4 regions of the Variovorax sp. P2_H12 genome follow, and region 1 is predicted to be linked to each of the others. Evidence: predicted binding sites of a transcription regulator. Region 1 holds the regulator's gene; each other region holds the start of a gene.
What was found. Region 1 encodes FNR, which switches genes on or off when oxygen is low (the NO sensors DNR and NnrR bind a similar motif). Its sites were predicted from a motif close to TTGATNNNNATCAA; they were not measured.
Positions count from the first base shown of each region.

Region 1 (3,264 bases):
CCTCACGGGCCTGCTGGTGATCTCGGCCCTGTCGCTGTTCCTGTTCACCGCGGTGGCGGGCCGGCTGTGGTGCGGCTATGCCTGCCCGCAGACGGTCTACACCGAGATCTTCATGTGGGTCGAAGAGAAGATCGAAGGCAGCCGCATCGCGCGCATGCGCCTGGATCGCGGCGGCATGTCGGCCGAGAAGCTGGTCAAGAAGTGGTTCAAGCACGTGGTCTGGATCTCCATCGGCCTGTGGACCGGCTTTACCTTCGTGGGCTACTTCACGCCGATCCGCGAGCTGGGGATGTCGTTCCTGCACACGACGATGGGTTCCTGGGAAATCTTCTGGGTGCTGTTCTACGGCTTCGCGACCTACGGCAACGCCGGCTTCATGCGCGAGCAGGTGTGCAAGTACATGTGCCCCTATGCGCGCTTCCAGAGCGCGATGTTCGATCGCGACACGCTGATCGTGAGCTATGACGCCGCGCGCGGCGAGCCTCGCGGCGTGCCGGCGAAAGGGCGCGCATCGACCGCGGCGCCGCTGGGCCACTGCATCGACTGCCATCTGTGCGTGCAGGTCTGTCCGACCGGCATCGACATCCGCGAAGGCCTCCAGTACGAGTGCATCGGTTGCGGCCTCTGCGTGGATGCCTGCAACATCGTGATGGACAAGATGGACACGCCGCGCGGCCTGATCCGCTACGCCACGCAGAACGGCATGGCCGGCCGCTGGACGCCGCGGCAGGTGCTGCGGCGCGTGCTGCGGCCGCGGGTGCTGATCTACACCGGGGTGCTGGCGGCGCTGTGCATCGGCCTGCTCGCCAGCCTGGTGACGCGCACGCCGCTGAAGGTCGACGTGGTGCGCGACCGCGCGTCGCTGGCCCGCATCGTCGAAGGCGGCCAGCTCGAGAACGTCTACCGCCTGCAGATCATGAATGCCACCGAACAGGTGCAGCGCTACCGGATCGCTGCGGGCGGCCTCGAGGGGCTGAAGGTGTCCTCGGAGCCCGTGGTCGAGGTCGCGCCGGCGGAGTCGCGCTGGGTCGCGGTCCGGTTGCAGCTACCCTATGGGGCGGCAGCGGCGGGTTCGCACAAGGTGCATTTCGACGTCCGCGCCGAAAGCGGCAATGCCAGTGTCTCGGAGCCCGCGGTGTTCCTGGTACCGCGCTGATCAACCCAAGGACCAAGAGATGACGCACGACAACGACGCGATGAAACCCTGCCCTCCGTGGTACCGCTTCCCACTGGTGTGGATGGTGATCGGCGGGCCGGGCGTGGTGGTGGTCGCGAGCTTCGTCACCCTGTGGCTGGCGATCGCCACGCCCGACCCGGTGGTGGACCAGGACTACTACCGCAAGGGCGTGGAGATCAACCGCACCCTGGCCGACAAGAAGCTGATGCCGGCCGTGGCCGGGCGCAACCACGCGGCGACACCGGGCAGCGCCGTGCCGCTGCCGAAGGAGTGAGTGCATGCAGACGCGCCGCTGGATGTGGATTCTCTGGCCGGCCTTCCTGCTGGCCTGCGCGCTCGAGGTGCTGGTGTTCGCCCTGGTCGACCCGGGCGACCTGAACTGGCGCGGCGAGGCGCTCGGTGCTTCGCGCCAGGCCGTCTACACGGTCGGCTTTTTCGTCTTCTGGCTGCTGGCCATGGGGGCGGGCGCGCTGACCCTGCTGCTGACCCTGTCGGCGCGCGAGATCAACAGCCCGGCGGATTGACGATGCGGCGCAGCGCCTCGGGATCGACGATGCGCACGTTGCGCTGCTCGACCTCGACCATGCCCTCGGCCGCGAACTTCGACAGGGTCCGGCTCACGGTCTCGAGCTTGAGCCCGAGGTAGCTGCCGATTTCCTCGCGGGTCATGCGAAGCACCAGCTCGGAACGCGAGAAGCCGCGCGCGTGCAGGCGCTGGACCAGGTTCAGCAGGAAGGCGGCGAGCCGCTCTTCGGCCCGCATGCTGCCCAGCAGCAGCATCACGCCGTGTTCGCGCACGATCTCGCGGCTCATGATCTGGTGCACGTGGCGCTGCAGCGCGGTGATCTCGCGCGACAGCTCCTCGATGCGTTCGAAGGGCATCACGCAGACCTCGGAGTCCTCCAGCGCCACGGCGTCGCAGGTGTGCTGGTCGTTGACGATGCCGTCGAGCCCGATGATCTCTCCCGCCATCTGGAAGCCCGTGACCTGGTCGCGGCCGTCCTCGCTGGTGACGCGGGTCTTGAACACCCCGGTGCGGATCGCATAGAGCGAGGTGAAGGCCTCGCCGTTGCGAAACAGCGTCTCGCGCCGCTTGATCTTGCGCCGCGTCGCGACGATGTCGTCGATGCGCTGCAGCTCGCCCGGATTCAGGCCCACCGGCATGCAGAGCTCGCGCAGATTGCAGTTGGAACAGGCGACCTTGATATTTTCGGGTTTCATTGATGCAGTCGAGGTCATGGAGGGATTGTCCGACGGGGAGCGGGGTGGATGCTTGATGCAGGTCAATGATTGCAGATCGTGACGGCGGCATAGTGACACACCACAGCCCTTGCCGCCGCCCGCGATGCTCCCCCCCTCCGCTCCCGCCCTCACGCCGGCCCTGGCGCCGCCGTCCACCGTGCTGCGCCGCTTCGACTGCGCCGGCCCGCGCTACACGTCCTATCCCACGGCCGATCGCTTCGTCGACGCCTTCACGGCGGACGACTACGCGCAGGCCCTCGAGCAGCGCGGCGGGGCCGGCGCGAGCGCGCGGGCGCTGTCGCTGTACGTGCACATTCCGTTCTGCGAATCGCTCTGCTACTACTGCGCCTGCAACAAGATCGTGACCCGGCACAAGAGCAAGGGGCGCGAGTACCTGGACTACCTGTCTCGCGAGATTTCGCTGCAGGTGGAGAAGCTCGGCCGCGGCGCGGTCGTCCGCCAGCTGCACCTGGGCGGCGGCACGCCGACCTTCCTCGACGATGCCGGCCTGCGGGAACTCATGGCCATGCTTCGCGGCGCCTTCACGCTGTCGCCGGACGGGGAGCATTCGATCGAGATCGACCCTCGCACCGTCGACCGCGAGCGCCTCGTGACGCTGGCCGAGCTGGGCTTCAACCGGCTGAGCTTCGGCGTCCAGGACTTCGACCCGGAAGTGCAGAAGGCGGTGCACCGGATCCAGCCCGCCCGGCAGGTGTTCGACCTGATGGCGGTGGCCCGCGGGCTGGGCTTCGATTCGGTCAACGTCGACCTGATCTACGGACTGCCGCGCCAGAGCCCCGCGTCCTTCGACCGCACGCTGGAGCAGGTCTGCGCGCTCCGGCCGG
Region 1 covers NZ_JBFUFO010000023.1:41,768-45,031, reverse strand. The annotation lists gene ccoG (cytochrome c oxidase accessory protein CcoG) at 1-1,156, shown strand, start outside; gene AC1DYK_RS18125 (FixH family protein) at 1,176-1,451, shown strand; gene AC1DYK_RS18120 (hypothetical protein) at 1,456-1,701, shown strand; gene fnr (fumarate/nitrate reduction transcriptional regulator Fnr) at 1,682-2,398, opposite strand; gene hemN (oxygen-independent coproporphyrinogen III oxidase) at 2,523-3,264, shown strand, end outside.

Region 2 (3,264 bases), on a different contig from region 1:
TAAATGATAGAGGCGACGGCTGAACGAGCCGCGCCCGGCCTCTCCAGATTTGTCACAACTCCTTCGTAGCATGGACATCGGTCTATATGCACCGGGGCCGGCACAACCAGTGCCTCAGCCCCTCCCGATTTTCATGAATGGAGTTTCAATGCGCGTCCTTCGCCCCCTGGCTTTCGGCTTTCTCGCCGCTTCCTTGCTTTCCGCCTGCGGAACACCCGGCTCCTCGACGCCAGCGATCGACAACAGCGCGCTCGGCCAGGCCGAGTTCCGGGCGCACAAGGCGACTTACGGCGTCGTCTACCGGCTGCCCAAGGACGTGACGGACGTGCTCGAGGCAAAGATCAACGCGCCTCTGAAACAGGACCTGCTGAGGCTGGGCCTGCAGGCCGAGGCCCAGAACCCGAACCTCCCGCACGTCACGGTGGTGCACATCCACAGCGCCGACCCGACCACGCCGCAGAAGATGCTCAAGGCGCTGCCGAAACCGCCAGCGCCCATCCAGCTGACACTCAAGACCTTCTACACGACCGAGGCGGCCAAGGATGCGGGCCGTCCGTGGTGGCTCGATCTCGGCATCGTGAAAAACGGGCAAGGATTCGAAGACATGATGGCGTTCAACACCCGCGTCACCGCGGCCGTGGCGCCGCTGCGCGATGGCCCGCTGCCGCGCGTGACGGGCCCGGTCTTCGCAAAGATGGCGGAACCTGGTCGGGAACTCGTCAGAACCGTGGGCGTGAGCGGCGTCAACGTCGTGAAGGACGGCAAGGAACTGCGGGCCCACAACCCCCACAACACGCTCGTCTACAGCATGACGCCGTTCACGCCGGCGCTGCAGTCGTCGATGAAGCAGGTCGCCGAACAGATGAACGGGCTCCTGCCCAACGGCATCGACACGACCTTGCGCGACGTGTCGATCGTGGAACTGGCCTTCGCCGGCAACGTGACGCGGGAGATCTATCGGATCAGCCTGGTCGACGGCTCGGTCACCGACGTGGCCACCGGCGCGCGCGTGAACCGCTAGCCGGGCGACCGTGTCCGCAGGAGCTGCCCTGCGGACACGCCGGCGAAGCGCAAGCCGCGGGCCATGCCCGGAGCTTCGCCGTGGTCTTCTGCGATCGACTTGCGCCAGATCAAGGTCCGGCGCACCCTCACTCGGATACTGGTCTTCCCTACCCGTACGCCGAAGGAGCCTGTCATGTATGAGCGAATTCTTGTTCCCGTCGACGGCAGTCCGACCTCGGGTCGCGGGCTGGACGAGGCCATCCAGCTCGCCAGGCTCACACACGCGCGGTTGCGGCTGTGCCATGTCATCGACGAGCTCTCGTTCGCCCTCTCGATGGACGCCTATGCCGGCCATGCCGGCGACTGGCTCGGCGTACTGCGAGACAACGGCCACCGCATTCTCGAACAGGCCAGGGCCACCGCGCAGGCGGCCGGCATCGAGGCCGACACCGTGCTGTGCGACAGGTTCTCCGCGCCGGTGCACGAGACCGTCATTGCCGAAGCCGTCAAGTGGGCGGCCGACCTGATCGTCCTCGGCACCCACGGGCGGCGTGGCGTCGGCCGCCTGGTGCTGGGAAGCAGCGCCGAGCACATCCTGCGCCATGCGACCGTGCCCGTGCTGCTGGTGCGTGCGCCCGCAGCCGAAACCGGGGTCGAAGCCAAAGAGGCCGCCGCGAGCCTCAGCCCGCCATCGGCCGCCCTGGCGCCCGAATGAGCGGGGAGTGAGAGCCATGACTCGGCGCCCTCGCCTCGTCCTGGCCCTCGCATTCGCCTGCCTGCTGAATGCCTGCGCCGGCGGAGCCGCGCGGCTGCCCGCCTTCGATGCTTCGGGCTCGCCCGTGCCTGCGTTTTCCTCGCTGGTGGCGAGTCGCACCGCGATGGTGGTCGACATCAACACGCTGCGTGTCGGCCGCGACGAGAGCCGCGAAGGACTCGAACTCGAGATCGCGTCGGAGCTCGACTTCGCGGACCGCCTGCCCTGGTCGCTGCCCGCGAGCGTGCGGGTCAGCCAGATCAGGGACGTCGCCTCGGGCGTCATCCTCACCAGCGACGGCTTGATCCTCACCAGCGCACACGTGGTCGCGGACATCGACGAGGCGACCATCCGGCTGCACGATGGGCGCCGCTTCCAGGCCCGGGTGGTCGGAGCCGATCGGCGCACGGACGTCGCGCTGGTGAAGATCGAGGCCACCGGCCTGCCCGTCGCCGTCATCGGCGATTCGTCGCAGCTGGCACCGGGCGATTGGGTGGCCGCGATCGGCGCACCGTTCGGTTTTCATGGCAGCGTCACGACCGGTGTCGTCAGCGCGGTGGACCGCCTCATCGGCGGCGCCGGTGAGATTCCCTTCATCCAGAGCGACGTTGCGATCAATCCCGGCAGTTCCGGCAGCCCGCTGTTCAACAGCCGCGGCGAAGTGGTCGCGATCAATTCGTTGATCTACAGCGGCAGCGGCGGCTACATGGGGCTGTCCTTTTCCGTGCCGATCAACCTGGCGATGAAGATTGCCGGGCAGCTGAGGGCCACCGGCCGCGTCCGCCGGGCTCGGCTCGGCGCCGAACTCCAGGAGGTGACGCCCGCACTGGCCCGTTCCTTCGGTTTGCCGGAGGCAAAGGGTGCCCTTGTGGTCCGGGTCGATGCCGACGGTCCGGCCCAGGCCGCGGGTCTGGTGCGCGGAGACATCGTCACGGCGTTCGACGGCGTCGCGGTCTCGCGCTTCACCGAATTGGTGCAACGCGTTGCCGATCTCCCGCCCGGAACCCGCCGGCAGCTGGACGTATGGCGAGCAGGAACCCGGCAGTCGCTCAGGGTGATGCTCTCCGAGCAGCCTGCGCCGCGGCGGACCCTGGGCATCCCGCTTGCAGCGGCCTGGGGCGACGGCCTCGGCCTGCGCCTGGGCGAGCTGTCGCCGCTACAGCGGGTGCAACTGCAACTGGACAGCGACGGCGGCCTGATGGTCCGCGAGTCCGCCGGGCTGGCACGCAGCGAGGGCATTCGCCCGGGCGATCTCATCGTCGCCATCAACAACACGCGGCTCGAACGTGTCGAGGACTTCAGGCGGGCGCTCGAGCATCTGCCCCCGGGTCGGACCGTCGCGCTGCTGGTGGTACGCGATCGCCGCTGGGCCTATGTCCCGGTCGGGCTTCCGGATTGAGGCGCGCGGCCTGCCCTTCACGACCGCCGGTCGAAAAGCGCATGATCGTGCAGGCGGCCGCCGCATGCAGCTGCACGGGGCTGCCCGCCACGTCGATCTCTTTGGACAC
Region 2 covers NZ_JBFUFO010000071.1:176-3,439, forward strand. The annotation lists gene AC1DYK_RS33860 (hypothetical protein) at 149-1,021, shown strand; gene AC1DYK_RS33865 (universal stress protein) at 1,196-1,717, shown strand; gene AC1DYK_RS33870 (trypsin-like peptidase domain-containing protein) at 1,881-3,155, shown strand.
Region 2: AC1DYK_RS33865 (universal stress protein) is a predicted target of FNR. The motif match lies at 1,121-1,134, and genes of this name have one in related genera.

Region 3 (3,264 bases), on a different contig from region 1:
ACCACCGTCGGCTTGCCGGTGGTGCCCGAGGACGCATGAATGCGCGCCACCTGCTGGCGCGGCACCGCGAACATGCCGAAGGGGTAGTTGTCGCGCAAGTCCTTCTTGGCCGTGAACGGGAACTTCGCCAGGTCGCTCAGCTGCTTGAGGTCGGCCGGGTGCACGCCCTTGGCGTCGAAGGCCTGGCGGTAATGCGGCACGTGGTCGTAGGCGTGCTGCAGGGTCCAGCGCAGGCGCTGCAGCTGCAGGGCCTCGATCTGGTCGCGGCTGGCGGTCTCGATGGCGTCCAGGTCGCCGGGTGCGGGTTGCTTGACGGGCATTCGTGTCTCCTCTGGCATTCAGTCAGTTGAGGACAGAGCAAAAACCGCTGCGCAGTTTCTTGATCTGTCCCGCAAGGTCTCAGTCAGCGACGGCCGGCTTGCCCTTGATGGTGTAGGAGCGGCCGCGGAACATCGCGATGCGCTCGCCGCGCTGGTTGGTGATCTCGCTGTCGTAGACGCCGGTCCGGCCCGCCTTCGACATCTCGATGCTGCGCGCCGTGAGCAGGTCGCCTTCGCGCGCCGGCGCCACCAGGTCGATCGAGAAGCCCGAGGCCACCGTGAGCTCGTTGTAGGAATTGCAGGCGTAGGCGAAGGCGGTGTCGGCCAGGGCCGCGAGGAAGCCGCCATGGCAGGTGGCGTGGCCGTTGAGCATGTGGCCGCGCACGGTCATCGTGACCGTGGCCTGTCCCGGCGCGACTTCGGTCACGTCCATGCCCAGGCCCTGGACCGCGCGGTCGTTGGCGTACATGCGCTCGCGCACGAGTTCGGCGGTTTCCTGGGGCGTCGGTTCGGTGGCAATGTTCGACATGTGGGTTCTGTTCAGCGATCGGTGAAGAGGGGGGCGCGCTTGGCGCCGAAGGCAGCGACGCCTTCGAGGTAGTCGTGGGCGCTCCCGAGCTGCGCCTGCACCCGGGCTTCGGCGTCGAGGGCCTGGTCGAGCGTGAGGTGCTGCGCGCCGTCGATCGCGGCGCGCGTCTCGGCCAGCGCCTTCACGGGCATCGCCGCCAGGCGCTGCGCCAGCTTGGAGGTCTCGTCGGCCAGCGCCGTGTCATCGACGCACTTCCAGATCAGGCCGATGCGCTCGGCCTCGGCCGCGGGCAGCTTGTCGCCCAGCATCGCCAGGCCCAGCGCGCGCGCGCGGCCCACGATGCGCGGCAGCAGCCAGGTGCCGCCGGTGTCGGGCACGAGGCCGATCTTGGCGAAGGCCTGGATGAAGCTGGCCGATTGCCCGGCCAGCACGAAGTCGCAATTCAGCGCCAGGTTGGCGCCCGCGCCGGCCGCCACGCCGTTGACCGCGGCGATCACCGGCACCGGCAGCGAGCGCAGCCGCTGAACCAGCGGCTTGTAGAGCAGCTCGATCGTGCGGCCCAGGTCCTTGGGCGGCTCGCCGGGCGCCGAGGGCGCGACCATCGGATCGGCCAGATCCTGCCCGGCACAGAAGCCGCGGCCCGCGCCCGTGAGCACCACGCAACGCACTTCGGCGTTGGCCGCCGCGGCATCGAGCGCCTGGCGCAGTGCCTGGTGCATGGCTTCGGTGAAGCTGTTGAGGGCGGCGGGACGGTTCAGCGTCAGCGTCAGGACCGGGCCCTGCTGCGCGGCAAGCACGAGTGAATCGGACAAGCTGTGTCTCCAGTCTTGAGTCTTGGCGTGGGGCGAGGGTCTTGACCGGCGTCAAAGGTATCGTTGACTGACCGGTCGGTTAATCATAGGATCGACCAAGGCTTGATGCAAGTCAAAATCGCCAAGGGATAACCCTTAGCCTCGTTTCCATCCAACACCAACGGAGATCGCCTTGCCTTGTTATTCCATCGAAGGGGTGGTGCCGGTCGTCGACCCGAGCGCCTTCGTCCACCCGACCGCGGTGCTGATCGGCGACGTGATCGTCGGACCGGACTGCTATGTCGGGCCCTGCGCCGTGCTGCGCGGCGACTTCGGCCGCATCGTGCTCGAGCGCGGCTCGAACGTGCAGGACACCTGCGTGCTGCACGGCTTCCCGGCCCAGGACACGGTGGTCGGCGAGAACGGCCACATCGGCCACGGCGCCGTGCTGCACAGCTGCGTGGTGCGGCGCGATGCGCTGGTGGGGATGAACGCGGTGGTGATGGACGAGGCCGAGATCGGCGAGGCGGCCATCGTCGCGGCCTGCGCCTTCGTGCCGGCCGGCAGGAAGATCCCGGCCCGCTCGCTCGCCGCCGGCGTGCCCGCCAAGGTGCTGCGCGAGCTGAGCGACCAGGAAGTGGCCTGGAAGCTCGAGGGCACGCGCACCTACCAGGCGCTCACGCTGCGCAGCCTGGCGACCATGCAGGAAGTGACCGCGCTGGCCGAAGTCGAGGCCGACCGGCCGCGGCTCGACGCACCGGACGTGCGCCCGCTGATCGCGACCAAGCGAAGCTGATCAGGGCTTGCGCGTCAGGTCGCGCTCGCTCTCCACCGCGAAATAGAACCACTCGGTGTCCGGCAGCGCCTCGGCGTTCGGGAACACGATGACACCGTCGCGCTCGGCGCGCAGCAGGCTGCCATCCGCGCGCACGCCGATCGGCTCGCCGCGCGCCACGGGATCGAAGGTGGCCCATTCGCGAACGAAGCGGTCGTCCTCATGCAGCCGATCGGTCACGCTGACGAGGCGCAGCAGCGACGGCCGCGAAGGCGGCGGCCGCTGCGGATCGGGGGCCAGCATGCCCAGCAGCCGCAGCGTGGCGAGGATCGCCGCATGCGCCACCTCGGGCGCGGCCGGGTCCTCGTGCTGGCCGCATTCGAGCGTGACGCCGTAGCCGCCGCGGCTTCGCATGTATTCGTTGGTGCCCCAGCCGAAGGCCAGCGCCGCCTCGTCGGCCGGCCGTSCGCCGGCGCGCTGCGCGAGCCCGGCGGCATAGATGTCGAGCCAGCCCTCGACCACGCGCGGCGTACCCAGGTGCAAGGCAAGCTGCCCTTCCTCGAAGGCGCGCGAGAAAGGCTCGAGCGCGCCCTGGTTGTCGCGCGGCCCGATCATCGCGAAGGCCTCGCCCTCGCTCTGGAAGGAATGCAGGTCGAGCAGCACCTCGTGGCGATCGAGCAGCGGGCACAGCAGGTCGGTGATGCGGGCCTCGTAGTCGGCCGGCTCGGTGTCAGGCGCGGTCGGCCGGAACAGGCGGTTGAGGTTGCGCTCGCCTTCGCGGCGCAGCCGCCGCCGCGCCAGCGGATTCGCGATCGGCACCAGGGTGAGTTGGCCGCGCAGCAACGCGAG
Region 3 covers NZ_JBFUFO010000052.1:18,992-22,255, reverse strand. The annotation lists gene paaK (phenylacetate--CoA ligase PaaK) at 1-320, opposite strand, end outside; gene paaI (hydroxyphenylacetyl-CoA thioesterase PaaI) at 400-849, opposite strand; gene AC1DYK_RS30855 (enoyl-CoA hydratase-related protein) at 861-1,661, opposite strand; gene AC1DYK_RS30850 (phenylacetic acid degradation protein PaaY) at 1,834-2,436, shown strand; gene AC1DYK_RS30845 (M14 family metallopeptidase) at 2,437-3,264, opposite strand, start outside.
Region 3: AC1DYK_RS30850 (phenylacetic acid degradation protein PaaY) is a predicted target of FNR. The motif match lies at 1,764-1,777, and genes of this name have one in related genera.

Region 4 (3,264 bases), on a different contig from region 1:
GGACGATGCGCTCGCGGCCGAACTGATGTCCCGGCTTCGGCTCGCCTTCTATGCGGCCGCGGCGCTCGCGCCCTCAACCTGGCAGCGGCTCGAAGCGGTGGCCCGGCGCGCGCGGCCGGTGCAGCCGTTGTGGCTCACCACCTCCTGGGGCGCGACCGAGACCTCCCCCGCGATCACCTCGGCGCACTGGCGGCTCGACGGCGCGGGCTGCATCGGCGCGCCGCTGCCGGGGCTGGAGCTGAAGTTCGTGCCCAACGGCGACAAGCTCGAGATGCGCGTCAAGGGCGTCACGGTGTTCCCGGGCTACCGCCATGCGCCGCGCGAAACCTCCGAGGCCTTCGACGACGAGGGCTACTACCGCATCGGCGATGCCGGCTTTCTCGTCGATGCCCAGCGGCCGGAGCGCGGCGTGATGTTCCACGGCCGCGTGGCCGAGGACTTCAAGCTCGCGAGCGGCACCTGGGTCTCGGTCGGCACGCTGCGCGTGGACCTGGTCTCGCGGCTCGCGCCGCTGGCGCAGGACATCGTCGTCACCGGGCACGACCGCAACGAGATCGGCATGCTGGTCTTTGCGAGCCCGCAGGCCGCGGCCTTGCCGCCGGCCGAGTGGAAGGCCGCGCTGCTGCGCGTGATGCGCGAGCTGCGCGACGCCGGCGCCGGCTCGTCCCAATGCCCGGTGCGTGCGCTGGTGCTCGGCGCACCGCCGGACATCGACGCCGGCGAGATCACCGACAAGGGCTATATCAACCAGCGTGCGGTGCTCGCGCGGCGCGCCGCGGCGGTCGAGCGCCTGCACGCGGACGCGCACGACCCGGAGGTCGTCCGGCTGGCTTGACGGCGTCGCCGGGGGCGCGGCGGGCACGACCGCGCGCGGCAAGCTACCCCAGCGGCTCGAGCACCATGAGTCCTGCCGCCGTGTTCGAGATCGGGATGTGGTAGTTGGCGTGCACCGCGCGCACCTTCTCGGGCAGGGCGCCGCGCGCGACCAGCCAGTTGAGGATCTCCACGCCCTGGGTGCCCGCGAGTCGCACCAGCTCGACGGTCGAGAACCGGGTGGCCCAAGCCGGGTCGGAGCGCATGCTCTCCATGAACTGCAGGTCGAAGTCCTTGTTGATGAAGCCGGCACGCTCGCCATCGAGCTGGTGCGACAACCCGCCCGTGCCCATCACGACCACGCGCTCGTCGCCCGGCCATGCCGCCACCGCGCGCGCGATCGCCTGGCCCAGCCGATAGCAGCGGGCTGCCGACGGCAACGGCGCCTGCACCGTGTTGACGCACACCGGCAGCACGCGCACCGGCCATTTCATGTCCGGCCAGCACAGCGCCATCGGCAGCATGGCGGCGTGGTCGAGCATCATCTCCTGGCAGGTGGTGAGGTCGAAGTCCTCGGCGACCAGCGACTCGATCAAGCGCCAGGACAGCACCGGATCGCCCTGCAGCGGCGGCAGGCTTGGAATGCCCCAGCCTTCGTCGCCGTTGTGGTATTCCGGCGCAGCGCCGATCGCGAAGGTCGGCATCTTGTCGAGGAAGAAGTTCAGCCCGTGGTCGTTCGAGACCAGCACGACGACGTCGGGCCGGACTTTCGCGAGCCAGTCGCGCACCGGCGGGAAGCCGTCGAAGAACGGCTTCCAGTACGGATCGTTCTGCAGGCCCTTCTCGATCGCCCGGCCGATCGCCGGCACGTGGGAGGTGGCGATGCCACCAACGATTCTTGCCATGGCTCAACCCCTTGCGGCCAGCAGCCTGGCCTTGAATTCGTCCTTGGTCATGCCGGTCTGCTGGGCCCCGATGTCCTGCATGTCGAGACCGAAGATGCCGGCGAACTTGGCGAGGTAGTACGCGTTGCCGCCGGCCTCGATCAGCTGCAGCACGTTGCGATTTCGGATTGCTTCACGCTGCTGGGGATTCAGCCCGAAAGCCGCGCAGTAGGCATCTTCGTCCGCCACGAAGGCCGCCCGGCTCGCGGCCTGGTTGAACGAGTAGCACATCTTGTTGAGCGCATAGCCCTTGCGGGCCTGTTCGCCGTCGAAGATGGTGGTTCCAGGTACCGGCTGCCTCGGATTGGGTGTTGGCAAGAGAGTCTCCTTCGTCGTTGTTCCTGGCGCCTTGATCCGAATCAAGTTTCGAGCGACATGCAGTTGCCGGCGCCATGGGTTCAGTATCCACTCGGGGCCTACGCCGATCAACGCACAGACACTCATTCCAGCCATGAGCCGATTCGATCATTTGGACCTCGACGGCCACTTGCTGCAACTGCTGCTGGCGGTGCTCGAAGAAGGCTCGGTCACACGTGCGGCGCAGCGCCTTGGCGTCACCCAGTCGGCCGTCAGCCATCTCCTCGACAAGCTGCGCGCCATCGTAGGCGATCCCCTGTTCGTGAAGTCCGGGCGCGGCATCGTGGCCACCGCGCATGCGCATGCGCTGGCATCGCGCGCACGCGTCATGCTCGACGAGCTGCGCAGCTTCAGCAACGCCGCCGGCTTCGATCCGGCCACGCTCGTCGCCACGGTGACGATCGCCGCCAACGACCTGCAGCGCGACCTACTGCTGCCCGCGCTGCTGCGGCATGTTCGACGACAGGCGCCGGGCTTCGCGCTGCGCGTGATTTCATCCGGCGCACCGTCGGCCGAGATGCTGCGCGACGAACATTGCCAGCTCGTGATCACGCCGCGCCCGCCGTGCGCCAGCGACGTGCTGCAGAAGCGCCTGTTCGAGGACCAGTACCGGGTCTTCTACGATGCCAGCCAGCGAGAGCCGCCGCACACCCGGGACGAGTATCTGGCCGCCGAACATGTGACGGTGCTGTACGAGCCTCGGCGCCGGCTCGACATCGATGACGTGCTGGCCGAACGCGGCGTGCAGCGGCGCTTCGTTGCCCAGCTGCCGAGCTTCGCGGGCATCGGTCCATTCCTGCTGGGCGGCGACTCGATCGCCACGCTGCCCAGCCTGCTGCGCGCCCATCTGCTGCGCGACCTCGACATGGCGCCGGTGCCCCTGGCTTGTCCGTCGATGCCGATGTACATGGTCTGGCACCTGCGCCACCAGGCCGATCCGATCCACCGCTGGCTGCGCGAGCAGCTCGAGCGGGTGGTGGAGCCGGCACTGGCCGCTGCAACCATCGCCACCCCTGCTTAGGACGATGGCGCCGAAATTCGCGCGAGGGCTTCCTTAGCGGCCGGACGGCGGGCCCGGCGGGAAGTCGGCGAACATCCGGTCGAGCGCGCCTTGCACCGAGGCGTTCAGGCGCGACGGATCGTCGGGCAG
Region 4 covers NZ_JBFUFO010000051.1:66,478-69,741, forward strand. The annotation lists gene AC1DYK_RS30690 (feruloyl-CoA synthase) at 1-835, shown strand, start outside; gene AC1DYK_RS30695 (class III extradiol dioxygenase family protein) at 879-1,718, opposite strand; gene AC1DYK_RS30700 (protocatechuate 4,5-dioxygenase subunit alpha) at 1,722-2,075, opposite strand; gene AC1DYK_RS30705 (LysR family transcriptional regulator) at 2,209-3,135, shown strand; gene AC1DYK_RS30710 (DUF4136 domain-containing protein) at 3,169-3,264, opposite strand, start outside.
Region 4: AC1DYK_RS30700 (protocatechuate 4,5-dioxygenase subunit alpha) is a predicted target of FNR. The motif match lies at 2,107-2,120, and genes of this name have one in related genera.